DNA from 3 places in the Streptomyces sp. NPDC088915 genome. Region 2 is predicted to be linked to each of the others. Evidence: riboswitches for the same ligand, from Rfam matches in the RefSeq annotation. Region 2 holds a riboswitch; each other region holds the start of a gene.
The links. Region 2 has a riboswitch for cobalamin ahead of ACIP5O_RS27400 (CbtB-domain containing protein). Riboswitches for the same ligand answer to the same signal wherever they lie in the genome.

Region 1 (9,516 bases), on a different contig from region 2:
AGCCCTGCTCCTGACCGCGACCGGTTGCGGCGCGGGAACCGCACCCGCCCCCGACCGGCCCGCGCGCGGCGCCGCCGGAGACGCGAAGGCCGGATACCCGGTCACCCTCGACGACAACTGCGGACGGCCCGTCCGCGTCGAGCGCGCGCCCGAGCGGGCCGTCGCCCTCGACCAGGGCGCGGCGGAGATCATGCTCTCCCTCGGGCTCGCCGACCGCATGGTGGGCACCGGCACCTGGACGGACCCCGTGCTCAAGGGCCTGGAGGAGGAGAACGCGAAGGTCCCGCGCCTCGCCGACCGCTACCCCTCCGTCGAGAAGGTCCTCGACGCCGAACCCGACTTCGCCGCCGCCTCCTTCGCGTACACCCTCGGCAAGGGAGGGGTGGCGCCCCGCGAGCGGTTCGAGCAGCTCGGCGTCCCCACGTACCTCTCGCCCACCGATTGCGTCGGCAAGGACAACAGCGGGGACGGCGACGGGGTCCGCGTCCGGCCGCTCACCATGGAGACGGTCTACGGCGAGATCCGCGACCTGGCCCGGATCTTCGGGGTCCGGGAGCGCGGCGAGGAGCTCGTTGCCGAGCTCAAGGGCCGGGTGACGAAGGCGACTTCGGGTGGAGACTTCGAAAACGCCACGGTCCTCTACTGGTTCGCCAACTCCGAGGCGCCCTACATGGCGGGCTGCTGCGGCGCCCCCGGCATCGTCTCCCGCGAGCTGGGCGCGAAGAACGTCTTCGACGACACCAAGGAGGAGTGGCCCCAGATCAACTGGGAGACCGTCGCCGACCGCGACCCCGACGTCCTCGTCATCGGCGACCTCACCCGCCGCTCGCAGTCGGCCGAGAGCGCCGCCAAGAAGATCGGGTTCCTGGAGTCCGACCCGGTCACCCGCAGCATGACCGCGGTCAAGAACAAGCGGTACGTGCTCCTCAGCGGCCAGGCGCTCAACCCCACGATCCGCACCGTCGAGGCCGTCGAGAAGGTGGCGGCCGCGCTCCGCTCGTACGGTCCCGCGAAGTGACGGCCACCACCTCTCCGGCTGCCGCTTCGATACGGAAGGGAGCCGCGGCCCTGCTGTGGACGGCGGGCGGACTCGCGCTCCTGGCCGCGTCGATCGCCGTGGCCATCACCATCGGCCCGGCCCGCATCGGCGTCGCCGACGTGTGGTCGACGGTCGCCGCCCACCTCGGCGGGGGCGCCCCGGCGCTCTCCCCGATCCGCGACGGGATCGTGTGGGACCTGCGGCTTCCCCGCACCCTCCTCGCCGCCGTCTGCGGCGCCGGACTCGCCCTGTGCGGCGCGGTGATGCAGTCGCTGCTGCGCAACCCGCTCGCCGACCCCTTCGTCCTCGGCGTCTCCTCCGGCGCCTCGACCGGCGCGGTCGCGGTCGTCGTCCTCGGGATCGGCGGGGGAGTCCTCTCCGTCACCGGCGGCGCGTTCCTCGGGGCGGTCTGCTCCTTCGCGCTCGTGCTGCTGCTCAGCCACACCCTCGGCGGCTCGACGGACCGTGTGGTCCTCTCCGGGGTCGCCGCCATGCAGCTCTTCTCGGCCCTCACCTCCTTCGTCGTGATGACGGCCGCCGACGCGGAGACCACCCGGGGCGTCCTCTTCTGGCTGCTCGGCTCCCTCGCCGGGGCCGGCTGGAACGACGTGTGGGTGTGCCTCGGGGTCCTCGCGGCGGCCCTGGTGATCTGCGTCGGACACGCGCGGACCCTGGACGCGTTCGCCTTCGGGGAGGAGGCCGCAGCCTCGCTCGGCGTCGCCGTCGCCCGGACCCGGCTCGTCCTCCTGTGCGTCACCGCGCTCCTGACGGCCGCCCTGGTCTCCGCCGCCGGGGCCGTCGGCTTCGTCGGACTCGTCCTGCCGCACGCCGCCCGCGCGCTCGCGGGCCCCGGGCACGCCCGGCTCCTGCCGGTCACCGCCCTGGCCGGAGCGGTCTTCCTGGTCTGGGCCGACACCCTCGCCCGTACCGTCCTCGACCCCCAGGAGGTACCGGTGGGCGTGGTGACCTCGCTGATCGGCGTCCCGGCCTTCGTCCTGGTCCTCTACCGCACACGAAGCACGCGAAGCGCATGAAGCACACGAAGCACGAGGAGCACGCGATGACCCCCGCCCACAGGGACGCGGGCCTGCGCGCCGACCGCGTCTCGCGCACCGCCGGCGGCGTCCTCGTCCTCGACGGCGTCAGCATCGCCCCGGTCCCCGGCACCGTCACCGGCCTCCTCGGCCCCAACGGCTCCGGCAAGTCCACGCTCCTGCGCCTGCTCGCCGGCGTCCTCGCCCCCGACTCCGGGGTCGTCACCCTCGACGGCGACCCGCTGGCCGGACTCGGCCGCAGGACCGTCGCCCGGCGCCTCGCCGTGGTCGAGCAGCAGTCCGACACCCAGAGCGACCTGACCGTCGTCGACGTCGTACGGCTCGGCCGCGTCCCGCACCGCAGGGCCTGGACCCCGTCCTCGGCGGCCGACGAGGCCGCCGTCCGCTCCGCCCTCGCCCGCACCGGGCTCGCCGACCGGGCCCGCCAGCCCTGGCGGACCCTCTCCGGCGGCGAGCGCCAGCGCGTCCAGATCGCCCGCGCCCTCGCCCAGGAGCCGCGCGAACTCCTCCTCGACGAGCCCACCAACCACCTCGACGTCCAGCACCAGCTGGACCTCCTGGAGCTCGTCTCGGGGCTGCGCCTCACGGCCGTCGTCGCCCTGCACGACCTGAACCTCGCGGCGATGTACTGCGAGCGGCTCGTGGTCCTCTCCGGCGGCCGCGTGGTGGCCGGCGGCACGCCGGAGGAGGTGCTCACCGAGGAGCTGATCGCGGACGTCTACCGGGTCCGGAGCGTCGTGACCCGGCCGGACCCCGGGGGCCGCCCCCACGTCCGCTTCCTGGGGACGGCCGGGCCCTCCTACTCCCCGTCGCCGGGCTCCGGCGCCAGCGCGTCCATGAAGGAGCTGACCGAGAACACCGCGCGGCCGGGACCGGCCGGACCGTAGCCGGGCGGGGCGGTGAGGTCGTTCTCCCGGAGCGTCTCCGTGTACGCCTCCAGGAGCCGCAGGTGGTACTCGAGCGGGGCGCCGTCCGGGTTCTCGCGGCCCAGCGGCGTCGTCGGCTCCGGGCACCAGGTGGTGAAGCGGGGCGTGATCCCGCGCGACATGAAGAACCGCAGGCCCTCCCGGGTGGAGGCGATGGCCTCGTCCACGGTCAGGAAGCCCGAGGGGCGCGCCATCTCGACCCCGGCGACGAAGTTCGGGATGACGTTGCGCGGCCCGAAGACCTCCGCCGAGTCCAGGATGCGGCGGTGCCACTCGTCCCGGCCGATGTAGCGCTCCTTGCCGGGGCAGTACAGCTCGAACAGGCGCCGGTCCCACACCTCGTAGTTCGGGTGGTAGATCCGGATGCCGTAGTCGTGGAAGCGCTGCACGTCCGCCTTGGGCAGGGCCTGCGCGACGACCTTGCCGATCCAGCGGCCGGGGAAGCGCTCCTCGATGGCCTGCGCGTACTGCCCGTAGAAGTCGGCCTCGTCCTTCCCGCCGACCTTCGAGGTGACGGCCCCGCCGGTCAGGGTGTACGCGGTCGACGCGCGGGCCGTGTCGTGCCGGTCGATGATCTCCAGGGCCTCCAGGACCTCGTCCACCGGCTTCACCCCGGTGTACGGGCGGCCCGCCGCCTTGTGCTGGCGCCAGTTGTGGTTGATGTCGCAGTACTGGCACTCCTCCTTGGCGCCGAAGTACTGGCACACCCGGAAGACCGTCAGGTAGATCAGGTAGCCCCACTGGATCGTCGGCGCCACCTCCATCACGGACTTGCCGTTCGACAGCGGGTGCCGGTAGTACTCCGGCATCGGCGGCAGGCCGACGTCCGCGATCCGCGCCCCGTCCAGGAAGAGCGCGAGCGCCCCGTCCTCGTCGGGCGCGACCCGGTACGGCGAGGACGGGTTGACCCGCACCGACACCACCGTGCGCCGCAGCCCGTACGGGCCGCCGGTCAGCACGATCTCCTCCGGCGGCCGGTTGAGCGCCGCCTCCCCGAGCTCGGGCAGCGTCCGGTGGTCGAAGGAGAAGATGAAGTACGACTTCGGCTTCACCTCGCCCCCTTCGTTGCCGGACAGGGCGGCGGGGTCGAAGGCGACCCCGCCGCGCAGCAGGTCCTCCTTGAGCACGGCCTCCCGGGGAATCCCCGGGAAGCGCTCCATGAGGGACTCCACGACGGACGTGCGGGTGGGTGCGACGCTGGACACAGGCGGGTCTCCCGAGGTGAGGGGGCTCATGGAGCCGACGTGTACCCCACGCTACGCGCGCGTGCCCCCGGGGCGTCGGCCGGGGTTCCCGGCCCCGGCCCCGGGGGCGCGTCCCGTCACGAGCCGGACAGCTCCGCGCGGACCGTGCGGGCGGCGGCGACCAGGTTCTCCAGGGAGGCCCGGGTCTCCGGCCAGGCGCGGGTCTTCAGACCGCAGTCCGGATTGACCCACAGGCGCTCGGCGGGGACGGCCTCCAGACCGGTGCGCAGCAGGTCCGCCGCCTCCTCGGCGCTCGGCACCCGGGGCGAGTGGATGTCCCAGACGCCGGGACCGGCCTCGCGCGGGTAGCCGTGGGCGGCGAGCTCCCGGGCCACCTGCATGTGGGAGCGGGCCGCCTCCAGGCTGATGACGTCGGCGTCGAGGTCGTCGATGGCCTGCACGACGTCCCCGAACTCGGCGTAGCACATGTGGGTGTGGATCTGGGTGTCCGGCCGCACCCCGCCGGTGGCCAGGCGGAACGCCTCCGTCGCCCAGTCGAGGTACGCCGGGCGGTCGGCGGCCCGCAGCGGCAGCGTCTCGCGCAGCGCCGGCTCGTCCACCTGGATGACGGAGGCGCCGGCCGCCTCCAGGTCGCCCACCTCGTCGCGCAGGGCGAGCGCCACCTGCCGGGCGGTCTCGCCGAGCGGCTGGTCGTCGCGGACGAACGACCAGGCCAGCATGGTGACGGGGCCCGTCAGCATCCCCTTGACGGGCTTGGACGTGAGGGACTGGGCGTACGCCGTCCAGCGCACCGTCATCGGCTCGGGCCGCGAGACGTCACCGGCCAGGATCGGCGGGCGGACGTAGCGGGTGCCGTACGACTGGACCCAGCCGTGCCGGGTGACGAGGTAGCCGTCGAGCTGCTCGGCGAAGTACTGCACCATGTCGTTGCGCTCGGGCTCGCCGTGCACCAGGACGTCGACGCCGGTCTTCTCCTGGTACGCCACCACCTCCCGGATCTCGTTCCTGATCCGCTCCTCGTACCCGGCCGTGTCGATCCGGCCGGCCCGCAGGTCGGCGCGGGCCGCGCGCAGCTCGTCGGTCTGCGGGAAGGAGCCGATGGTGGTGGTCGGGAGCAGCGGGAGGCCCAGGTGGGCGCGCTGGGCGGCGGCCCGCTCGGCGTACGGCTGCGAGCGGCGGGCATCGGCCCCGGTGACGGCCCCGGCGCGGGCGCGCACGGCCGGGTTCCGGGTGATGGGGGAGGTGGCGCGGGAGGCGAGGACGGCGCGGTTGGCGGCCAGCTCGCCGGCGATCGCGTCCGTCCCCCGCGACAGGCCCCTGGCCAGCGTGGCGAGCTCGGCGGCCTTCTGCCGCGCGAAGGAGAGCCAGCGCAGGATCTGCGGGTCGACGCCCTTCTCGGCCGCCGCGTCGAGCGGCACGTGGAGCAGGGAGCAGGAGGCGGAGACGTCGACCCGGTCGGCCAGGCCGAGGAGGGTGCCGAGGGTGGCCAGGGACTTCTCCAGGTCGTTGACCCAGATGTTGCGGCCGTCGACCACACCGGCGACGAGCCGCTTCCCGGGCAGCCCGCCGACGGCGGCGAGCCCCTCCAGGTTGGCGGCGGCCGGGCCGGTGAAGTCGAGCGCGAGACCCTCGACGGGCGCCTCGGCCAGGACGGGCAGGGCGTCGCCGAGCCGGTCGAAGTACGAGGCGACGAGGAGCCGCGGCCGGTCGGTGAGCGCGCCGAGGTCGCGGTAGGCGCGCGCGGCGGCGTTCAGCTCGGCCGGGGTCCTGTCCTGGACGAGCGCGGGCTCGTCGAGCTGCACCCACTCGGCGCCGGCCGCGCGCAGGTCCGCGAGGACCTCCGCGTACACCGGCAGGAGCCGGTCGAGCAGGGTCAGCGGATCGAAGCCGGCGGCCACGCCCGGTGCGGGCTTGGCGAGCAGCAGGTAGGTGACGGGTCCGACGAGGACCGGACGGGCCGTCAGCCCCAGGGCGAGGGCCTCCTCCAGCTCCGCGACCTGCTTCGAGGAGTCGGCCGTGAAGACCGTGTCCGGGCCCAGCTCCGGCACCAGGTAGTGGTAGTTGGTGTCGAACCACTTCGTCATCTCCAGCGGAGCGACGTCCTGGGTGCCGCGCGCCATGGCGAAGTAGCCGTCCAGCGCGTCGGCGGCGACGGCCTCGCGGTGCCGCGCGGGGATCGCGCCCACCATGACGGTGGTGTCCAGGACGTGGTCGTAGTACGAGAAGTCGCCGGTCGGCACCTCGTGGACACCGGCCCCGGCGAGCTGCCGCCAGTGCGTGCGGCGCAGTTCGGCGGCGGTGGACCGGAGGGCGCCGGCGGTGACGCGGCCCTTCCAGTAGCCCTCGACCGCCTTCTTCAGCTCCCGGTCCCGGCCCTGACGGGGGTGGCCGTACACGGTGGCCCGTGCTGCCGCGGCTGCGGACTTCGTGGTCACGGAGATCTCCTTCGCGAGATGAATCCCTGAGGTCCCGGGGACGGGACGAGGACGCGAAGGGGCGACGGACCGGACGGTTGCGAACACGCGCGGCGGGGCGCGGTCGTCCGTCGGTATGTACGCCGACCCGCCCTCGAGGTCACCGGGATGTCCGCGCGCGGAATCGTCCGCGTGCGGGCAACGGGCAGGTCTTCGGACTCACGGGCACGTCGCGCTGTACACGACTCCTACTGGCCGTCGCTTCCCAGACCCTTCCCGGGCCCAGTGCGTATGACGGCGGTCGTTCCCGCTCACCGCTGCGGGGCAGTCCCGGATTCCCACCGGGTTCCCTCTTACGACGCCTCCCGCCTGGCGGACGGGGGCGAACCAGCTGCCCGGCCAGGGTACGGGGTCTGCACCGGGAGTGGGGACGGGTATCTCGCCATTCGGGCGAGCCGACGAGACGCGCGGGTGAACGGCGGGGGGACGGGGACGGATCTGCGGGACGTACGGGGACGGGCGTACGGGCCGGGCACGCGGGCGGGCGTACGGGACCGGACGTGCGGGACCGGGCGTACGGATCGGGCGTGCGGGACCGGGCGTACGGATCGGGCACGCGGCCGGGCGCACGGGACCGGACGCACGGACCGGGTGTGCGGGACCGGACCCACGGGCCGGGCGTGCGGCACGGCACGGCAGCGGGGCCGGGGGCGGCACCACCCGCCCCCGGCCCCTCGCCGTACCGCCGCCGGGTCCTCTCTCGGGACCCTCCACCGGGCCTCTTCCCCGGCGGCGGGCGCCGGCCTCCTCAGGCCGGCCGTCCGGGCGTCTCCGCCCGGTCGTACAGGGGGAACCCCCGATCGGCCTTCCGGCCGCCGCCCACGACCCCGACGCGCCGGATGCCGCCGCCCGGACCGGCGCTCACGCCGCCACCTCGGCGGCCGTCACCGTGCGGACGAGGTGGCGGGAGTACGCCTCCGGGGTGAAGAAGAGGGGCAGTTCGGCGGCGAGCGCGGCGCTCTCGAAGAGTGCCCGCACCTCGTCGAGCGCCGCCCACGGGAACTCGGCGCCGAGCGCGGCCAGTTCGCGGTCGAGCAGTTCCAGGACCGTGCCGCGGTCGACGGTCCGGTGCCGGAGCCACTGCCAGATCTGGACGCGGGCGATCTCGGCGGTCGCGGCGTCCTCCACCAGGCCGTCGACCGTGACCGACCCCTGCCCGCGGATCCAGGCGTCGAAGTAGCGCAGCACCACGGTGATGTTGGCGCGGACGCCCTCCTCGGTCGGCGGCCCGCCGACCCGGCGCACCGCGAGCAGCTCCCCGGCGGTCACCCGCACGTCCTCGCGGGCCCGGTCGAGCTGGTGCGGGCGGTCCCCGAGCACCCCGTCGAAGACCTCGCGGCAGACCGGCACCAGGCCCGGGTGGGCCACCCGGGAGCCGTCGAAGCCGTCCTCCGCCTCCCGCTCCTTGTCCAGGCGGACCGCGGCGAGCACGGCCTCGTGCGCCGCCGGGTCCCCGGCGGGGACCCGGGCGGCCGTGGCGCCGATCGCATGGGCGCCGCGCCGGTGGCAGGTCCGCACGAGCAGCTCGGTGTACGCCCGCATGAACGGCGCCGTCATCGTCACCTTCGCCCGGTCGGGCAGCAGGAAGTCGGAGCGGTGGCCGAAGGTCTTGATCAGGCTGAACAGGTAGTCCCGGCGGCCCGCGTCGAGCCCCGAACTGTGCTCCCGCAGCTCGTGCAGGATCTCCTCCATCTCGAACGCGGCCGTGATCGTCTCGACGAGGACGGTCGCGCGGACGGTGCCCCGGGGGATGTCCAGGAGCTCCTGGGCCAGCAGGAACACGTCGTTCCAGAGGCGCGCCTCGTACCGGTTCTCCAGCTTGGGCAGGGAGAAGTACGGGCCGTATCCGGCGTCGATCCGCCGCCGGGCGCAGTGGAAGAAGTACAGGCCGAAGTCGACGAGCGCGGCCGGCACCGGGCCGCCGTCGAATTCCAGGTGCTCCTCGTCGAGGTGCCAGCCGCGCGGCCGGACCACGATCGTCGGCAGCCGGCCCTCGCGGAGCCGGTACTCCCGGCCCTCGGCGGTGGTGAAGTCGAGGCGCCGCTCGCACGCGTCGAGCAGGACGAGCTGGCCCTCGATCACGTTCTCCCAGGTGGGCGCGGTGGCGTCCTCGAAGTCGGCCGTCCACGCACTGGCACCGGAGTTGAGCGCGTCGACGGCCGCCCGCCGCTCCGGCGGACCGGTGATCTCCACCCGGCGGTCGATGAGCCCGGGGGCGGGCGGGGCGACCCGCCAGTCCGGGTCGGCGCGCACGGCGGAGGTGGTGAGAGGGAAGTCGAGCGGCGAGCCGGTGGCGAGCCGGATGGCCTGCCGGCGCCGCTCCTTCAGGAGCCACCGCCGGCGCTCGGTGAAGGCGGTGGCGAGACGGCCGACGAAGTCCAGGGCGTCGGCGGTGAGGATCTCGTCGTGGCGGTCGCCCGGGGCCGCGAGCACGCGGACCTGGCGGGTAGGGACGGCGCTGGTGGTCATCGGTGTCTCCTGAAGGGGAGCGGAGGAGCGAGTGGTACGGGGAGGGGTGCGGGGACGGGTGACGTGGACACCCGCCCCCGCGGCTCGGGAGACACCCCCTTAGTGGAACTGCTCCTCCTCCGTGGACCCGGCGAGCGCGGTCGTGGAGGAGGCGGGGTTGACGGCGGTGGAGACCAGGTCGAAGTAGCCGGTGCCGACCTCGCGCTGGTGCTTGACGGCGGTGAAGCCGTGCTCCTGCGCGGCGAACTCGCGCTCCTGGAGATCGACGTAGGCGGTCATGCCGTGCTCCGCGTAGCCGCGGGCCAGGTCGAACATGCCGTGGTTGAGCGAGTGGAAGCCGGCCAGGGT
Region 2 (9,516 bases):
CCCTCGGCGTGCTCGCGGGCCTCTGCCTCGGGATCGCCGGCACGCTGATGCAGGGCATCACCCGCAACCCGCTCGCCGAGCCGGGGCTCCTCGGCATCAATGCGGGCGCGTCGGCGAGCATCGTCGCCGCCACCGCGTTCCTCGGCGCGTCCGGGCAGCGCGAGACCATCTGGTGGGCCCTCCTCGGCGCCCTGGCGACCGGCGTCCTCGTCCATCTCGTCGGCACGGCCGGCGGGGGCGGCAGTCCGGTGCGGCTCGTGCTCGCCGGCGCGGTGCTCTCCGCGATCCTCGCCGCGTTCATCCAGGCCGTCGCGCTGTCCCGGCCGAAGGTCTTCGACACGTACCGCTACTGGGTGGTGGGATCGCTCGGCGGGCGCGGTTTCGACGCCCTCTGGGCCGTGCTGCCGTTCGCCGCGGCCGGGCTCCTCCTCGCCGTCCTCCTCGCGCCGGGGCTCAACGCCATGGCGATGGGCGACGACAAGGCCGCCTCGCTCGGCATCAGCCCCGCCCGCGTCAAGGGCGCCGGGCTGCTGGCCGCGACGCTGCTCAGCGCGGCGGCCACGGCGGCGGTGGGCCCCATCGCCTTCGTCGGGCTCGCCGTCCCGCACCTGGTCCGGGTCCTGGTGGGCGCCGACTTCCGGATGCAGATCCTGTTCACCGCGCTCGCGGGTCCCACGCTGCTGCTCTTCGCGGACGTCGTCGGCCGGGTCCTGCTGCGCCCCGAGGAGCTGATGGTCGGCGTCGTCACCGCGTTCGTGGGCGCGCCCGCCCTGCTCTTCGCCGTCCGTCGCATGAGGGGAGCGGCATGAAGACCACCGACCGGACCGGGGCGCCGGCCGAGGACCGGGCCGGGAGTCCGGCCGCGGTGCCGTCGCGTCCGCCGGGGCGCGTCCTCGTACGGGTCGGCCCCCGGGTCGCGATCCCCGTGCGCCGCTCCTCGCTGGTCGCCGCCGCGCTGTCGGTGCTGCTGCTCCTGGGGGCGGCCGTGGCGACGCTCTCGATGGGCAGGCTGGGCATCGACCTCGCCGACCTGCCGTCGGCGCTCATGGGCGAGGCGACGGGCAAGAACGCCTTCGTCCTGAACCGGCTGCGCGGCCCCCGGCTCGTGGTGGCCGTCGCCACCGGCGCGGCCTTCGGCCTGTCCGGGGCCCTCTTCCAGTCGGTCACCCGCAATCCGCTGGGCAGCCCCGACGTGATCGGGCTCAGCGCCGGCTCCGGGGCGGGCGCGGCCGCCGCCGCGCTCTTCTTCCCCGACACCGTCCCGGTGTCCGTCGGCGCCCTGGTCGGCGCGGTCGCCGCCATGGGACTCGTGTACGTCTCCACCGGGACCGGGTTCCGCAACCCGGGGCGCCTGGTCGTGGCGGGCATCGGCGTGGCCGCGATGTCGACGGCCCTGACCCAGTACGTGGTCTACGCCGTCGAGCGCGACAAGGCGAGCGCCCTGACCGCGTACATCAACGGCAGCCTCTCCGCCCGCTCCTGGGACGACGCGACGGTCATCTGGGTGGTGCTGCTCGTCTGCCTGCCGCTCGCGGCGCTCCTCGCGCGGCCGCTGACCGTCGGCGAGATGGGCGACGACCTCTCCACCGGTCTGGGCGCCCGCCCGGACCGGACCGCGGCGGCGGCGGTCACCCTGTCGATCGTGCTGTCCGCGGGCGCGGTCGGCGTGGCCGGTCCGATCGCCTTCGTCTCCCTGACGGCGCCGCAGATCGCCAAGCGGGTCACCCGCAGCGGCGGGCCCCAGCTCGTCATGTCGACCGTGCTGGGCGCGCTGCTCCTGGTCCTCGCGGACCTCGCGGCCCAGCAGCTCCCGCTCTTCGACGACCTGCCGGTCGGGCTCTACACGATGGCCGTCGGAGGGGCGTACCTGGGCTATCTGCTCCTGAAGGAGTGGAAGCGCCCCCTCTAGAGGCGCGCGTACGGAGAGAGGGAGGGGGCCACCGGGTGGCCCCCTCCCTCTCTCCGCGTCAGCAGGTGAGCGGCTCGCCGGCGCGCAGGTTCCAGCGTCCGCCGCGTCCGCTGAGGTGAACGGCCGTCAGGGGGCGGACGTCCAGGCGCCGGGCGGTCGCGTCCGGCACCCCGAGGGCGTGGACGGTCGCGGCGCGCACGACGTCGGGTTCGACGACGGCCGTGACGCGTCCCGATCCCTCCCGGAGCGCGTCGAGCCAGGCCCCGACCCGGACGCGCAGGTCGCGGAGGGACTCACCGCCGTGCGGCGCGGCCTCCGGGTCGGAGAGCCAGGCGGCGAGCGCGGCCTCCTCGGTGGCGGCGACGTCGTCCAGGGTCCTCCCCCGCCACCGGCCCATGGCGCAGCCGGCGAGACCGGCCGCCGGTTCGGCCCGCAGGCCGAGGGCCCGGGCGGTGCCGAGGCAGCGCGCGGACGGCGAGGCGTACGCGCGCGTGGCGGGGTCCACGGCGGCCGCGAGGGCCTCGGCGCGGGCGAGTCCCGCCGGGTCGAGGGGGCTGTCGTCGTCGAACCGGACCTCGCGCAGCGCGTCGTTCGTGGCGGGCGGGACGAGCGTCAGCCGGACTGTCATCGGGATCCTTCGCGGTCGGCGCCGGTACGGGGCGGCGGGGCGGTCCCCCGTACCGTACGGGCCGCGGGGAGGCGGGGGCTCCGCGCGGGGGCGCACGGAGGTGATACAGGCCTCACGCCCTTAACAATGTCCACGTCACGCGGTACCGTCAGGCGACATTTGAACAGCGTGACGACGGCGATACGGAAGTCCGGTGGGAACCCGGCACGGTCGCGCCACTGTATGCCGAGGCCTTCCCCTGGCAGGGGAGGCCGCGGTGAGTCAGACCCGTGGACCGTCGTCCTGCACCACCGTTTGGGACGCGCGTTCCCGCAGGAGGTTTCATCATGGCCGAGGCTGCCGTCTCCGCTGCCGTTTCCACCCCTTCCGTCGCCGTACCGGCTCCGCTGCCCGTACGGGCCGTGCTGCCCTGGGCCTTCTTCGTCGGCCTTCTCGCGCTGATCGCGCTGTACTTCGTGGGCGCGGAGCAGGGTGCCACCTCCCTCTTCGCGGGCTCGGACGTGCACGAGTGGGTGCACGACGGGCGCCACCTGCTCGGCTTCCCGTGCCACTGAGGGGCGACGAGCACATGCACGCCTCGACTGTGAGAACCCTGCTGGTCCGCGGCATGCTCGCGGGCCTGATCGCCGGTCTGTTCGCCTTCGCCGTGGCCTACGTGGGCGGTGAGCCCTCCGTGAACGGCTCCATCGCCGTGGAGGAGGCCCAGGCCGCCCAGGAGGCGGCTCACGCCGGACACGGCGACCACGGCGGCGCCGGAGCGGCCGAGGAGGAAGAGGAGGAGGTGGTCAGCCGTCCCGTGCAGTCCACCTTCGGCCTGGCCACCGGCGTCCTGGTCTACGGGGTGGCGCTGGGCGGCATCGCCGCGCTCGCCTTCTCGTTCGCGCTCGGCCGCGTCGGCCGGTTCAGTCCGCGGGCCACCGCGGCGCTGACCGCGGCCGCGGCCTTCACCACCGTCTACCTGGTGCCGTTCCTGAAGTACCCGGCGACCCCGCCGGCCGTCGGCAACCCCGACACCATCGGGAAGCGCACCACCCTGTTCTTCCTGATGATCCTGCTCAGCGTGCTGCTCGGCGTCGCCGCGGTGATCGCCGGGCGCCGGCTGGCGCCGCGCCTGGGCAACTGGAACGCGAGCCTGGCGGCCGGCTTCGGCTTCGTCGTCGTGACGGGCGTCGCCTTCGCGGTCCTTCCGGCGAACGACGACGCGGTCAAGGCGGGCTTCCCCGCCAAGCTGCTGTGGGAGTTCCGCCTGGCCTCGCTGGGCGTCCAGGTCGTGCTGTGGGCGGTGTTCGCCGTGGTCTTCGGCTACCTCGCCCAGAAGGCGCTGGCCGCCCGGACGGCCGACGGGGAGACTCCGGCCCGGGTCGAGGCCCCGGCCGCGGGCTGACCCGCCGACGCGTACGACACCGCCCCGCGTGCCAGGAGCACGCGGGGCGGTGTCGTGTCGCGTGCGGGTGCCGCTCGTGCCGGGGTCCCTGATCGGCCGGGACGCGGACGGCCGCGCGGTCGATGCCGTAGTGCCCGACGAAGGCCCCGGGGAGGAACCGACGGGGTTTCCGGGACGTCGTGTCCGCGGGAGCACGTTCCTCTTGGGAGCGCTCTCAGAAGGTGGGGGCTACAGATATCCTGGGCCGGACGAGAACGCACACCGTACCCGTGCGCACCCCGTACGACCGGTACGCCGCCCAGCCGACGCAGTCGAGGAGCGCCCGCCTTGCCCGAGCAGACCACGGAGCCCCGCCCCACGCTGGAGGCGGTCGCCGCGCGCGCCGGCGTGTCCCGCGCCACGGCCTCCCGGGTCGTCAACGGGGGCGCGGGCGTGCGCGCCCCCCTGGTCGAGAAGGTGCGCAGGGCCGTCGAGGAGCTCGGTTACGTCCCCAACCACGCGGCCCGCACCCTGGTCACCCGGCGCAACGGCGCCGTGGCCGTGATCATCGCGGAGCCCGAGTTCCGGATCTTCTCCGACCCGTTCTTCGAGCAGCAGGTGCGCGGCATCAGCCGGGAACTGACGGCGCACGACTCCCAGTTGGTGCTGCTGTGGGTGGAGGGACCGGGGGACCACGAGCGGATCGCCCGCTATCTCGGCGGGGGCCACGTCGACGGCGCGCTCGCGTTCTCGCTGCACAGCGACGACGCCCTGCCGGCCGTGATCGGGGGGGCCAGGATCCCGGTGGTCGTCGGCGGGCGGCCCGCCCCCGGCACCGACCCCGCCGTGCCCTTCGTCGACTGCGACAACCGGGGCGGCGCCCGGGAGGCGGTGCGGCACCTGGTGGGCCTCGGGCGCCGGACCATCGCCCACATCTCCGGGCCCGCCGACCAGACGTCGGCGATCGACCGGCTGCACGGCTACCGGGACGTCCTGCTCGACGCCGACCCGGAGCTGCTGTGCGCGGGCGACTTCACCGAGGAGAGCGGCGCGCGGGCCATGGCGGAGCTGCTCGACCGGCGGCCGGACGTGGACGGGGTGTTCGTCGCCAACGACCTGATGGCGTCGGGCGCGCTGCGCACCCTGCGGGAGCGCGGGGTGCGGGTGCCGGAGGACGTGGCGGTCGTCGGCTTCGACGACATGGCCTCGGTGGTCGGCCGGACCTCCCCCGCCCTGACCACCGTGCACCAGGACATCGAGGGGATGGGGCGGCTGATGGTGAAGCTGCTGATGCGGCTGCTCGACGGGACCGGGCCGGAGATCCCCGGCTCCGTGGTCACCCCGACCTCGCTGGTCCGCCGCGCCTCCGCCTGACTCGCGCGGGGGTTTTCCCGTAGGGAAAGGGCGGCGGGCCCGGGTGCGTCACCCGGGCCCGCCGCCCCGTTCCCCTACGGGATCAGTCGTACGGGATGACGACCACGGACCGGTCCGTGCCCGTCTGGAGCCGCGCGTCGCCGTTGCCGATGGCGCTCCAGACCTCCAGGCGCACCGTCCCGCCCCGCAGGTCGCCGAGCGTGCCGGTGGCGGACTTCAGGCCCCGGGACTGGGCGTACTCCTCCCAGCCCGTCACCGGGTCCGTCGCGAAGTACTGGTACGTCTCCGTGCGGTCGAAGGTGCCGTCGCCGGTCAGGTCGTAGCTGATCCGGGCCTGCTGGCCGAGGCCGACCGACGTTCCGGCGTCGACCTGGAGCCGGAAGGCGGTCGAACCGCCCGCCCGGAGCGTGCCGTTGACGTTCTTGGCGACGTAGACGAGCGGCTTGTTCGGGGTGCCGTCGTAGTTGCCGCCCTGTGCCGAGACGAGGGTGTCGCCGCCCGCCGTGGCGCCGGTGGCCGTGGTGAGCGCGCCACCGGTGCGGAGCTGGAAGGTGTTGCCGGTGCCCGGCTCCGGGTCGGGGTCGGGGCCGGGTCCCGCCGTGCCGTTGCCGACGGCGGTGGAACGCGCCGGTACGGAGAGGGACTTGCCGTCGGAGAAGGTGACCGTGCGGGCGGTCGAGCCGTAGTTGTGGGCCGCGTAGGTGCGCGTGGTGCCCTTGGTGAAGACGGCGGAGGTGGGGATCGATCCGGTGACGGTGGCGTCCGGGGCGCCGAGCGCGTCGAGCGCGGTGATCCAGTGGTAGGTGTGGGCCCTGGACTCGCCGGCCTCCGGGGTGTATCCGGCGTTCCCCGCGTCCCACTTGGCCTTGGCGGCGCCGGGGTCGGCGAGGGACTGGAACTCCCAGAGGATGTCGCGCCACTCGACGGCGGGGCCGCCGTTCTCGCGCTCCAGCTCGGCGATGTTGCGCCGGATCGCGTCCTTGCGCGCGCCGAGCTGGAGCGAGCTCCCGCTGGTCACGGGCAGGACGTTGATGCCGTGGATCTCCTCCGGGTTGGCGGTCCACCAGGTGGAGTAGGCGCCGCCGCTGCCCCAGACCATGCCGACGGTGTCGTGCTGGAAGGAGCCGGGGAAGACCTGCTGGTCGGCGTCGAACCAGTACTGGGCGACGGCCTCGGCCTCGGTGGTCAGGAGGTAGGTGCCGAGGTCGCGCAGGGAGGTGTCGCCGGTGGCCGAGCCCCACAGGACGAGGGCGGCGCTGAGGTTGGTCGACTCGGAGGACGACTCCTGGTTGTTGCCGGCGGCGAAGCCCTGGTGGCCGCTGGCCCAACTGTGTCCGGCGTAGACGTCGAAGCCGCGCAGGAAGGGGAAGGCGCCGTCGGTGCGGCTGGGGTTGGCGGTGTCGCGGACCAGGGTCTTGACCATGGTGCCCCAGGCGGAGTCGGCGGCCCAGTTCGGGTCGTACTGGGCGACGATCGCGGCGGCGTACACGTAGTAGCCGTAGTGGAAGTGGTGGTCGTTGAGTTCGGTGTCGCTGCCGTAGGAGGCCGGGTAGCCGGTGAGGGTCTTCCAGGCCTGGTCGTACGAGAACTCGTTGGCGCCGCCGGCCGTGAACCACTCCTGGAGGCGGCCCTTGATCAGGCCGAGGAGCTTGTCGCGGACCGCGCCCTCGCCGATCTGGTCGGCGAGCGGCACCAGTTGGGCGAGCCTGCCGAGGGCCTTGCCGGTCCAGTACGTGTCGACGGCTCCGGAGAACGGGTCGGAGGAGTTCGCGACCTCGTTGAGGTAGCCGCGCAGGCGGGCCGCGTCGACGCCGCTGCCGGGCAGGCCGGGGAGGGTGGCGGCGGCCTTCTGGGTGGTGGTGAAGGAGGCCGCCTCCCGGACCTTCATGGTGCCCCGGGGCGAGACGTAGGTGTACGGGGTCAGCGGGTCCGTGGTGTGCAGCCACTGGTGGCGGTAGAGCGCCTGGAGGGTGCCGCGCTCGGTGCCCTCCCTGGCCTCGGTGGTGAGGCCGTAGGTGGCGCGGACGGTGCCGGCGTCGTAGCTCCAGTTCACCGTGGAGCCGGTGACGAAGCTGTAGGCGTACTTGCGGTAGGTGGCCAGCGCGTCGGTGGAGGGCAGGACGGCGACGGAGAAGTAGTCCTTGCCGCCGAGGCCCGCGGTGATGGTGGAGCCGGAGACGTTCCAGTCGGTGCCGGTGGGCGAGAAGAGGGCGTAGTGGTGTCCGGCGACGGTGATGCCGAGGACGTTGCCCTGGTCGGAGAAGACCGTGGGCGCCTGGGCGGTGGTGATCCGGGCGTCGCCGCCGGTGCCCCTGGCGTACACGAAGGGCAGGCCGTGGCCGATGGTGGTGCGCAGGGTGCGGGCGCCGTCGGACCAGTAGGGGGTGACGGTCCAGTCGGACCAGGCGTCGGCCTTGGTGTCGGGCGAGTTGAGGCCGGTGAGGCCGAGGGTGAGGTCGCGCTTGTGGGCGAACTCGTACTGGCGCCCGTCGCCCACGATCGCGGGGCTGGTGGGGTAGCCGAGCTCCAGGCCGCCGGAGACGGCCTGGTAGGTGAGCGGGTGGCCGTACATGGGGGTGGAGTACGGGTTGTCGCCGTAGCGCTGGAAGGCGAGGGAGGACCACCAGTCGTTGGTGGGGACGGGCTTGCCCTGGGCGGCGGCGGTGACCTTGGGGGTGACGGGGGCGCCGGTGTTGGTGGTGGGGCCCGAGGTACCGGCGGGGCGGGTGTCGGAGTAGCTTCCGGCGCCCGCCGGGACGGTGGCCGCGGCCGCGGGGACGGCGGCGGGGCCGAGGCCCACGGCGGCGAGGGCGGAGACCAGGACCAGCGCCGCGGCGGGCCGGGTGCGGGGGGATGGCATGAAGGGGCACCTCATGTCGTCTGCGAGGGATGGAGCTCGGGACGGATGGAGCTCGGAGCGGGCGGACGGGGTCTGCCCGGGGAGTGGCGGTCGGGGGCGCGGGGCCCGGGGCGGAGGCTCGGGTGGGGATGCGGGAGCGGGGCTCGGGTGGAGGTGCGGGGGCGGGGACTCGGGTGGGGTGCGGGGCCGGGGAGGCTCGTGTTCGGGAGTCCGGAAGTCCCGCCTCCAGAATGGCTGAGAGCGCTCTCAGAGTGACGGAAACGTAAAACCCTGGAAACGAGCGTGTCAAGAGGTTGAACACGGGCGGGAGTTGAGGTCTCTTCTCGTCCGTTACGCCTTCGAGCCTTGACGGATGCACCACCGCACGGGCACGCTCCCCACGCACGCTTGAGAGCGCTCTCAACCGCTCTCGCTCGTTCCGGAGCCAAGGGAGGCTTCCCATGCCCATCGCCCGAGCCGCCAAGAGAGCCGTCGTCCGCCTGGGTGCGGTCACGCTCGCCGGGGCCCTGCTCGCCGCCTGCGGCGGATCGACGGACGACTCGTCCTCGGACAGCGCGGGAGGGAAGGTCACGATCACCGTCGACCTCTTCGGCTCCTTCGGATACAAGGAGGCCGGGCTCTACGCGGAGTACGAGAAGCTCCACCCGGGCGTCACCGTCAAGCAGACCGACACCGAGGACGAGGCCGACTACTGGAAGTCCCTCCAGACCCGGCTCGCCGGCGGCGCCGGCCTCGCCGACGTGCAGGGCATCGAGGTGGGCCGCATCGCCTCCGTCGCCCAGCAGCAGGCCGACCGGTTCGAGGACCTGAAGAAGTACGGCGCGGACTCCCTGAAGGACCAGTTCGCCCCCGCCAAGTGGGCCGCCGCCACCGGCAAGGGCGGCGAGATCCTCGGCCTCGGCACGGACGTCGGCCCGGAGGCCATGTGCTACCGCACGGACCTCTTCGAGCAGGCCGGGCTGCCCACCGACCGCGAGGAGCTCGCGAAGAAGTGGGCCACCTGGGACGGCTACCTGGACCTCGGCAAGCAGTACAAGGCGAAGGCCCCCGCCAAGAGCGCCTGGCTCGACAGCGTCGGAAGCCTCTACTCGATCATGATCGGCCAGGAGAAGGAGCGCTACTACGACGCCTCCGGGAAGCTGATCTGGGAGCAGAACCCCGCCCTGCGCTCCGCCTGGGACCACGCCGTCCAGGCCGCGGACGCCGGTCTGAGCGCCAAGCTCGACCAGTGGTCCCCGCAGTGGAACCAGGCCTTCTCCGCCGGCTCCTTCGCCACCATGCCGTGCCCCGCCTGGATGCTCGGCTACATCAAGGGCCAGGCCGGCGAGGCCGGCAAGGGCAAGTGGGACGTGGCCGAGCTGCCCGGCGGCGCCGGCAACTGG
Region 3 (9,516 bases), on a different contig from region 2:
GCGCGTGCCCGGCACGACCACCAGGTCCGCGTCGACCAGTTCCTCGGGCCGGTCCACGAACCGGACGACCACGCCCGGTTCGGCCGCCAGCGCGTCCACGTCCGTGAAGTTGGACATCAGGGGGACGGCGCACACGGCGACCCGCAGCACGTCCGCGCCGACCGGCGGCGCCACGACCGACTCGCGGACCGCGCCCCGCAAGGAAACCCTCAGGCCGTCCTCCTCGTCGATCCCGAGCCCGTGCGCGTACGGCAGGACGCCGAAGGTCCGGCGCCCGGTCAGGCCGTACAGCATGTCGAGCCCGGGTTCGAGGAGGCTCACGTCGCCCCGGAACTTGTTCACCAGGTACCCGGCGACGAGCGACTGGTCCTCGGGGGACAGCAGCGCCGTCGTGCCGAAGAACTGGGCGAAGACCCCGCCCCGGTCGATGTCCCCGACCACCACCACGGGCAGCCGCGCGGCCCGCGCCACGCCCATGTTCACGATGTCGGTGCGCCGCAGGTTGATCTCGGCCGGGCTGCCGGCGCCCTCGCAGATCACCGCGTCGTACGTGCTCCGCAGCTCCTCCAGGCACGCCATGACCGGCTCGAACAGCTCCTTCTGCCTGCCCCCGTGGTAGCCGCGCGCACTCAGCTCGCCCACCGGCTTCCCCATCAGGACGACCTGGCTGGAGCGGTCGCCGCCCGGCTTGAGCAGCACCGGGTTCATCAGCGCGGTCGGCTCGACCCGGGCGGCCTGCGCCTGCATGGCCTGGGCCCGGCCTATCTCGGCGCCCTCGCGCGTGACGAAGGAGTTGAGGGACATGTTCTGCCCCTTGAACGGCGCCACCTTCAGGCCCTTGCGGACCAGCCAGCGGCAGATCCCGGCCGTCACGACGCTCTTGCCCGCGTCGGACGTGGTCCCGGCGACCAGCAGCCCCCCGCCCCTCCCGCCCCTCATGAAGTCCTCCGCTTCCCGCGCCGCACGGCGTCGGCGATCAGACGGCCGCCCACACAGGCGGCCAGGGTCAGCGCGGTCACCCGGCGCGAGAGCGCCACCGCCCGTTCGACGTCCGCCACCTCGACGGCCCGCCCCTCCCCGTTCAGCACCGGCCGGTGCTCGACGCGCCCGCCGTACGAGAGGGTGCCCCCGAGCCGTACGCCCAACGCGCCCGCGAAGGAGGCCTCGACCGGGCCCGCGTTGGGGCTCGGGTGCTTCGACGCGTCCGCCCGCCAGGCCCGGGCGGCCCCGCGCGGATTCCCGCCGGCGACGGTCGCGAGCGCGGCCGTCAGGCGCGCGCCCGGCCAGCCGGCCAGGTCGTCGAGGCGGGCCGAGGCCCAGCCGAAGCGGCGGTACCGGGGGGACCTGTGGCCGACCATCGCGTCCAGGGTGTTGACGGCCCGGAAGCCGACGAGCCCCGGCACGCCCGCGACCGCGCCCCAGAACAGGGCGCCGACCACGGCGTCCGAGGTGTTCTCGGCGACCGACTCGACGACCGCGCGGGCCATCGCGGGACCGTCCAGGGACCGCGGGTCGCGCCCGCACAGGTGCGGAAGCCGCTCCCGGGCCACCTCCAGGTCCCCGGCGGCCAGCGCCCCGCCGATCGCACGGGCCTCCCGGCCCAGGGTCGTCCCGCCGACGACGGCCCACACGGAGGCGGCGGTCAGCGCGACGGCGGCGGCCGGCCGGTTCCGTACGGCCCGGGCGGCGAGGGCGCCGAGGGCGACGGTGGAACCGGCGCAGACGGCCGCGTGCAGGGCGCCCCAGCCGCGGTGGTCGCGGTGGAGGCGCCCTTCGACGGCGGCGGCGGTCCGGCCGAACGCGGCGACGGGGTGGCCCCGGCGGGGATCGCCGAGGAGCAGGTCGACGGCGAGGCCCGCGGCCGCGCCGTACGCGAAGACACCGGTGGCTCTGGGGCGCCCGGGCATGGCTGTGTCCTCACTCAGGGTCCGCGCCCTGGATCGACGTGACCGGCGGCGAGAGTTCCTGACTCCCGGACCCTCGGATCCGGTCACAGTGGCGGGACCGCGCCGGATTCGCACCGGACTTCCTCTGCTGCCGCCGTAATGGCCTCGGCAGTCCACCACGCGCCGAGAACGGGCGTCAACCCAGCTTTGACCTGCGGCGGCGCACTGTGCGGAGCACCACAGAGAAGCGGCCGGGCGGCCCGCACCCGAAGGTGCGGACCGCCCGGCCGGTGGAGCGGGGCCGTCAGACGACGATCAGGTAGATGCCGTACGCCACGGCCGCGAGGCACAGTCCGAAGCAGGCGTAGGCGCCGGTGCGGGCCAGGGCGGCGGAGCCGCCCCGGGCGGTGGCCTCCTCCTGCTTGGTGAGGCCGACGATGCCGAGGGAGAAGAGGCCCACCAGGGCGACGGTCGCCACGAGGCTGACTCCGAAGACGGAGCCGAGGGCTGCCCAGTCGATCTTCATGCGGTGCTTTCCTTAGACCTTCGCGGCCGGGGCCGGGGGAGCGGTCGGGTCGGTGGGGGCCGGGGCGGGGATGGTCGCCTTGAGGTCCTCGTCGGTGACGGCGGCGACGGAGCCGGCCGGCGGCGGGGTGACGGCCGCGATGGCGGTGGTCACCACGCCCGCGGGCTCGGCGTCGGAGGCGTCGAGGTCGTCGGCCGTGACGTTGTGCCGGTCGACCGGCTTGCGGCGGGACAGCGACCAGATGACGGCCGAGCCGGCCACGAGCAGGACCGCGACGGCGGCGATGCCCCAGGTGCCCTGCTTGGTGAGGAACTCGGCGCCGGCGCCGACCAGGCCCGCGGCGGGCAGGGTCAGGCCCCAGGCGACGAACATCCGGGTCGCGGTCGACCAGCGGACGACACCGCCCTTGCGGCCGAGGCCCGCGCCCATCACGGCACCCGAGCAGGACTGGGTGGTGGAGAGGGAGAAGCCGAGGTGCGAGGAGGCCAGGATGACCGTCGCGGCGCTGGTCTGGGCGGCGAAGCCCTGCTGCGGCTGGAGGTCGGTGAGGCCCTTGCCCATGGTGCGGATGATGCGCCAGCCGCCGAGGTAGGTGCCGAGCGCGATGGCGACGCCGGCGGAGACGACGACCCACAGGGGCGGGTTCGAGCCGGGGGCGACGACACCCTGGGTGACCAGGGCGAGGGTGATGATGCCCATCGTCTTCTGGGCGTCGTTGGTGCCGTGGGCGAGGGAGACGAGACCGGCGGAGGCGATCTGGCCGGCCCGGTAGCCCTTGGCCGTGGCCTTCGCCTCGGGGTTGGCCTTGATCTTGTACGTCAGCTTGGTGGCGGCCATCGCGGCGAGGCCGGCGACGACCGGCGCGGCGACGGCCGGGATGAGGACCTTGGTGACGATCGTGGAGCCGTTCACGGCCGACCAGCCGGCCGACATGACCGCGGCGCCGATGAGACCGCCGAAGAGCGCGTGGGAGGAGCTGGACGGGAGTCCGAGCAGCCAGGTCAGCAGGTTCCACAGGATGGCGCCGACCAGCGCGGCGAAGATCACCTCTGTGCGGATGCCCTCTTCGTTGATGATCCCGCCGGAGATCGTCTTGGCGACCTCCACGGACAGGAACGCGCCGACGAGGTTGAGCACGGCGGACATGGCCACCGCCGTCTTGGGCTTGAGCGCACCGGTCGAGATGGTCGTGGCCATCGCGTTCGCGGTGTCGTGGAAACCGTTCGTGAAATCGAACACGAGAGCTGTCACGACCACAATGGCGAGCAGCAGCGTGATGTGTTCCATTTACCCAGGCAATCGTTTGACGTCAGTGGCTGGTCGAACGTAAGCAACCTGGGTGAACGGAAGATGAACTGGGGCGGGCGGCGTGGTGTCCCTAACCGGTGCCAAGAGATTCCGCTTGGTCCCCGGGGGAGGGTCCGGGGGAGGGGCGTCCACGATGCGGGCGCCCTGCGACCCCGGGTAATCCGGGCCCCGCAAGGCCTCGGCGGCCTGCCCCGGTTCCTCCCGTGCCGCCCCGTTCCGCTCCCCGGACCGGACCACCCGACCGGGGGACCCCGCCGAGGAGACCCGCGTCACTCCCCGGAGTGGCGACCTCCGCTTCTTCGGGGGCGACTCCGCTCCCTCGGGTCCTTCGGTAACGACTCCGCCCCTTCCGGTGGCATCCCGGCCCCGTCCTGCGGACACTGGGGGTGTGCGCCCGGCTACAGCGACGGCAGCGGCCGTCACCACCCTGTTCGGTGTCGGCGCGGCCGCGGTCGCGGCCGGCCGGTACGCCAGCGACCTCGCCCTCAAGGCGTCGTCCGTACGCCCCCTGCCCGGCGATCCCCGGCTGACCGTGCACGCCACGGGCCCCGACCGGATCACCCTCACCCGCAGCCTCGCCTCGCTGCGCCCCGGCACGTACGGCATGGAGGGGCCCGGTCTGCACGCCGTCCTCGGCCCCGTCCTCGACCGGGCCCCGCACACCGCCGACACCGTCGTCCGGCGCCTGGAGCGGATCGAGCTCGGCGCCCCCGGGCCCGGCGCCCGCGTCCGGCTCACCCCCGCGCTCCACCGGGGCACGCCCACGAGCGCCCTCGGGATCGACCACGAGGACGTGGAGATCCCCGGCGAACTCGGCCCCCTGCCCGCCTGGCTCGTGCCCGCCCCGCGCACCACCTGGGTGATCGCCCTGCACGGCCTCGGCGCCACCCGCGAACACCCGCTGAACGTCGTCCCCTTCTACCACCGGCACCGGATCCCCGTCCTCGTCCCCGCCTACCGGGGCGACGAGGGCGCTCCCCCCTCCCCGGACGGCCTCGCCCACCTCGGTGACTCCGAGTGGCGCGACGTCGACGCCGCCCTCCGCTACGCCGTCCGCCGGGGCGCCCAGAAGGTCGTCCTGCACGGCTGGGGGCCCGGGGCGTCGATGGCCCTGCGCGCCGCCGCCGACTCGGGGGTGCGCGACCGGATCGCCGGCCTCGTCCTCGACTCCCCGGTCCTGGACTGGGAGGTCACCCTCCGCAACCTCGCGTCGGCCCGGCACGTCCCCGGGTTCCTGATGCCGCTCGCCGTCCGCGCCGCCCGGGGCAGGACGGGCCCGCACGGCGACCTCCTCCAGCTCGCCTCGGCCCCCGGCGCCCTGCGCGCCCCGGTCCTCCTCTTCCACGGCCCCGAGGACGCGATCGCCCCCTGGGAGCCCTCCGTCGAACTCGCCGCCCGCCGCCCCGACCTGATCAGTCCGAAGACCGTCCGGGACGCCCCGCACGCGGCGATGTGGAACCCCGACCCGGTCCGCTACGAGGAGTCCCTGCGCCGCTTCCTCGTCCCGCTGCTCTGAGACCTCCCGCGCGACCGCTTTCGCGACCTTCCCCGCACCGGCCCGTGAGCCCGCACCGGCCCGTGAGCCCGCACCGGCCGGGGGGCCGCACCGGCCGGGGGAGCCCGCACCGGCCGGGGGCCCGCACCGGCCCAGGAGCCCGCACCGGCCGGGGGAGCCCGCCCGAAGCCTCCGCAGTACCTCCGTACGGTCTTCGCGGGACCTCCGCCGGGCCCCCGCGGGGCCCGTTCCGACGGCGCGGCCGGTTCCGATTGGGCTTTCGGGCCGTCAGCGGGAAGACTGCCCCCGTGACGTCTCGAAAGCCCGATGAACCATTGGCGCGCAACTCCAGACTCCGACTCGTCCGCCCACGGTCGCTGGCCACCGCCCGACGGGCCGTGACGACCCGGCGCACCCGGCCGGCGCCGCGGCCGCCCGAGGGCACTCCGCCCCGCGCGGAACTCGCCCGCCAGGCCCGGCACGTCCTCGCCGACGCCGTACGGATCGCCCGCTGGGCCGCCGTCGAGGGCGGGGCCCGGACGGCCCCCCGCACCGGCCCCGGCGCCTTCCCCCCGCAGGAACGGGCCGCCGCGGCCCTCGACCTGACGCCCGGCCAGGTCCGGGCCGGCTGGGACCGCGCCCGGCTCGCCGGGCTCGTCGAGCTCCACGGCGACACCGCCCGCCCCGGCTGGCGGCTGCACGCCTGGGACCGCGACGACTCCGCCGTGCTGCGCGGCTGGGTCGCCCTCTTCGACGCCTGGTCCCTGGTGCACCCGGCCCCCGAGGGGGTCGCCCCGAGCGCCGTCGCCGAGGTCGTCGAGGCCGTCCCGCAGGTGCTCTCGCTGCTCCAGCTCTCCCAGGGCCCGGTCCTCGTCCCGGCCCTCCTCGACCTCCTCGGCCAGCGGGTCGAGGAGCTCCGCGAGGAGCGCTGCGAGGTCCCCGCGCCCGAACAGACCCCGGAGGCCCCCGAGACACCGGCCGAGGCCGGCACCGCCGGGCTGCCCGCCCTCCTGGACTGGGCCCTGGAGGGCCTGGCCGCCGTCGGCGCGCTCACCCTGGACTCCGACCCCGCCTCCGGCCCCGGCTCCGACGCCGGCGAGCGGCACGCCACCCTCACCCCGCTCGGCAACTGGGCGGTGTGGGTCAAGCTGGAGCAGATCTGCGTCGCCGCGCAGAGCCCCGCCGGCAACATCGAGCAGTCCGCCGAGGACATGCTCCGCGGCTGCGCCCGGCTCACCCCGGGCCCGGCCCGCGACGAGTACCGCGCCTGGCTCGCGGCCCGCACCCTCTCCAGCGCGGTGGCCGAGCTCCTCGCCGTCGCCCGGGGCGAGGACGCCCTGCTGCGCGGCCTCGCCTTCGAGGCGCTCCGGGTCGTCGGCGCCCCCGCCGAGGCCGAGGTCCGGGCCACCGTCACCGAGCCCTCGCTGCGCCCGTACGCGCTGCTCTGGCTCGCGGAGTACGAGGGCGCCGACCCCGACGACGCCCAGGAGGTGCTCACCCGGGAGGAGGCCACCTGGCTCTGGGTGGACACCGCCGCGGCCGTCGCCGACCACGGCGAGAGCGCGCTGCTCGTCCGCCACCTCGACTCCGCCGTGCAGGGCACCGTCCCCGCGCTGCTCGACGAGGTCCGGGCCGTCGGCCACCCCCGCACCGTCCAGGTCCTGGTCGCCCTCGCCGCCGCCCATCCGGACCCGGCCCTGGCCAAGGCGGTCCGCAGGGCCGCCTTCCAGGTCCACACCGGGGGAGCGTGACGCACGTCCCCGGCGCCGCGGAGCACCCGTGGCGCCGGGGACGACGGCTCAGCCGGCGGAAGGCACTCAGCGGAAGGTGTCGCAGCGGGCCATGTCGCCGGTCTCGTAGCCCTCGTAGAACCACTTCTGCCGCTGCGCCGCCGAGCCGTGGGTCCAGCTCTCCGGCGTCACCCGGCCCTGGAACTTCTCCTGGATCCGGTCGTCCCCCACCGCCGCCGCGGCGTTCAGGCCGTCCTGGATGTCCTGGTCGGTGAGCTGCGTCAGCAGCTTCCGGCCCGTCTTCTCGTCGGGCGTGGTCGTCGCGTGCCGCGCCCACACGCCCGCGTAGCAGTCGGCCTGGAGTTCGACCCGCACCGAGTTGGAGTCCGCGCCGGTCCGGCCGTCCTGGGCGCGCTCCAGGGTCCCCGTCAGGTTCTGGACGTGGTGGCCGTACTCGTGCGCCACCACGTACGCCTGGGCGAAGGGCCCCCCGCTCGCCCCGAACTTGGTGCGCAGCTCGTCGAAGAAGTCCAGGTCCAGGTAGACCTGCCGGTCGCCGGGGCAGTAGAACGGCCCCACCGCCGAGGTCGCCGTGCCGCACGCGGTCCCGACCCGCTGGGTGAAGAGCTTGGTGGTGGCGTTGGTGTAGGTCCCGCCCCGGCGCTCGTACTCGCCCCGCCAGTAGTCCTGCACGCTGTTGACGACCGCGACGATCCGGCAGTCCTCGCGCGTGTTGGCGTCCGAGCCCTTCTTGCAGACCTGGTCCACCTGGGTCGCCGAGGACGAGGTCGCGGCCGGCTGGTCGCCGCCCTCCGAGAGCCCCAGCTGATCGGGTCCCACCCCGAAGAACAGTCCCAGGACCAGTGCGACGAAACCGATGATCCCGCCGCCGATCGTCGCCCCACCGCCCGGGATCCGACTTCCCCGGGAGTCACTGACCTCCGAGGTGTCCAGATCGGCGTTGTCGTCGAACTGCACGGTCCACCACCCTCCGCTGTCCGCCGGGCAGTGACCGCCGCCCTGCGCCGAGTATCGGACGGCCGTGTACCCGCCGCTTCTTTTGCGAAGCGTCGGTGGGAACAGCGGCCGGACGGAGGGCGCGGGAGGTGCGGACGGCGGCGGTCCGCGCCCCGCATGGCCGAAAACCAGTTGCAGGGGCCCGTTAGACTGGCCGTATGGCCATTCTCCCCGTGCATTAGCGGCGTCGAAGCCCTCCACCCCGTCCTTCCGCCGTATCCCCACCGCCCTGGAGTCTGTCCGTGATCACCGCTTCCGGCATCGAGCTGCGCGCCGGCGCCCGTGTCCTCATCGAGTCCGCTTCCTTCCGCGTCGCCAAGGGCGACCGCATCGGCCTGGTCGGCCGCAACGGAGCGGGCAAGACCACCCTCACCAAGTGCCTGGCCGGCGAGGGCCAGCCCGCCGGCGGCACCATCACGCGCTCCGGCGAGGTCGGCTACCTCCCGCAGGACCCGCGCACCGGCGACCTCGACGTCCTGGCCCGCGACCGCATCCTCTCCGCCCGGGGCCTCGACACCCTCCTCAAGAAGATGCGGACGAACGAGGAGCGCATCGCCACCGGCAGCGGCGCCACCCGCGACAAGGCCCTGCGCCAGTACGAGCGCCAGGAGACCGAGTTCCTCACCAAGGGCGGGTACGCGGCCGAGGCCGAGGCCTCCACCATCGCCGCCGCCCTCGGCCTGCCCGACCGGGTCATGGGCCAGCCGCTGCACACCCTCTCCGGCGGTCAGCGCCGCCGCGTCGAGCTCGCCCGGATCCTCTTCTCGGACGCCGACACGCTCCTCCTCGACGAGCCCACGAACCACCTCGACGCCGACTCGATCGTCTGGCTGCGCGACTACCTGAAGACCTACCGCGGCGGCTTCATCGTCATCTCCCACGACGTCGACCTGGTCGAGACCGTGGTCAACAAGGTCTTCTACCTGGACGCCAACCGCTCCGTGATCGACGTCTACAACATGGGCTGGAAGCTCTACCAGCAGCAGCGCGAGGCCGACGAGAAGCGCCGCAAGCGCGAGCGCCAGAACGCCGAGAAGAAGGCCGCCGCGCTCAACTCGCAGGCCGACAAGATGCGCGCCAAGGCCACCAAGACCGTCGCCGCGCAGAACATGGCCAAGCGCGCCGAGCGGCTGCTCTCCGGCCTGGAGGCGGTGCGCGCCTCCGACAAGGTCGCCAAACTGCGCTTCCCCGAGCCCGCGCCCTGCGGCCGGACCCCGCTGACGGCCGAGGGGCTCTCCAAGTCGTACGGCTCCCTGGAGATCTTCACCGACGTGAGCCTCGCCATCGACAAGGGCTCGCGCGTCGTCATCCTCGGCCTCAACGGCGCCGGCAAGACGACCCTGCTGCGCCTGCTCGGCGGGGTCGAGAAGCCCGACACCGGCGAGGTCACCCCGGGCCACGGCCTCAAGCTCGGCTACTACGCCCAGGAGCACGAGACCCTCGACCCCGACCGGACCGTCCTGGAGAACATGCGCTCGGCCGCGCCCGACCTCGACCTCGTCGACGTGCGCAAGACGCTGGGCTCGTTCCTCTTCTCCGGCGACGACGTCGACA

Region 1: linked by a shared signal. The riboswitch ahead of metE (5-methyltetrahydropteroyltriglutamate--homocysteine S-methyltransferase) and the one ahead of ACIP5O_RS27400 (CbtB-domain containing protein) in region 2 are both predicted to bind cobalamin.
Region 3: linked by a shared signal. The riboswitch ahead of ACIP5O_RS17305 (cobalamin biosynthesis protein) and the one ahead of ACIP5O_RS27400 (CbtB-domain containing protein) in region 2 are both predicted to bind cobalamin.

Annotation. Positions count from the first base shown of each region.
Region 1 covers NZ_JBIVIR010000019.1:142,126-151,641, reverse strand. Annotated here, with positions in the region: gene ACIP5O_RS30625 (ABC transporter substrate-binding protein) at 1-1,018, shown strand, start outside; gene ACIP5O_RS30620 (FecCD family ABC transporter permease) at 1,015-2,073, shown strand; gene ACIP5O_RS30615 (ABC transporter ATP-binding protein) at 2,070-2,981, shown strand; gene ACIP5O_RS30610 (radical SAM protein) at 2,894-4,180, opposite strand; gene metE (5-methyltetrahydropteroyltriglutamate--homocysteine S-methyltransferase) at 4,342-6,660, opposite strand; cobalamin riboswitch at 6,847-6,995, opposite strand; gene aceB (malate synthase A) at 7,561-9,168, opposite strand; gene aceA (isocitrate lyase) at 9,268-9,516, opposite strand, start outside.
Region 2 covers NZ_JBIVIR010000016.1:162,641-172,156, forward strand. Annotated here, with positions in the region: gene ACIP5O_RS27385 (FecCD family ABC transporter permease) at 1-809, shown strand, start outside; gene ACIP5O_RS27390 (FecCD family ABC transporter permease) at 806-1,909, shown strand; gene ACIP5O_RS27395 (histidine phosphatase family protein) at 1,968-2,537, opposite strand; cobalamin riboswitch at 2,661-2,824, shown strand; gene ACIP5O_RS27400 (CbtB-domain containing protein) at 2,864-3,091, shown strand; gene ACIP5O_RS27405 (CbtA family protein) at 3,106-3,921, shown strand; gene ACIP5O_RS27410 (LacI family DNA-binding transcriptional regulator) at 4,249-5,274, shown strand; gene ACIP5O_RS27415 (glycosyl hydrolase) at 5,357-8,134, opposite strand; gene ACIP5O_RS27420 (extracellular solute-binding protein) at 8,575-9,516, shown strand, end outside.
Region 3 covers NZ_JBIVIR010000008.1:276,157-285,672, forward strand. Annotated here, with positions in the region: gene ACIP5O_RS17300 (cobyric acid synthase) at 1-939, opposite strand, end outside; gene ACIP5O_RS17305 (cobalamin biosynthesis protein) at 936-1,907, opposite strand; cobalamin riboswitch at 1,940-2,071, opposite strand; gene ACIP5O_RS17310 (hypothetical protein) at 2,191-2,412, opposite strand; gene ACIP5O_RS17315 (anion permease) at 2,425-3,699, opposite strand; gene ACIP5O_RS17320 (alpha/beta hydrolase) at 4,109-5,236, shown strand; gene ACIP5O_RS17325 (hypothetical protein) at 5,524-6,966, shown strand; gene ACIP5O_RS17330 (neutral zinc metallopeptidase) at 7,033-7,923, opposite strand; gene ACIP5O_RS17335 (ABC-F family ATP-binding cassette domain-containing protein) at 8,205-9,516, shown strand, end outside.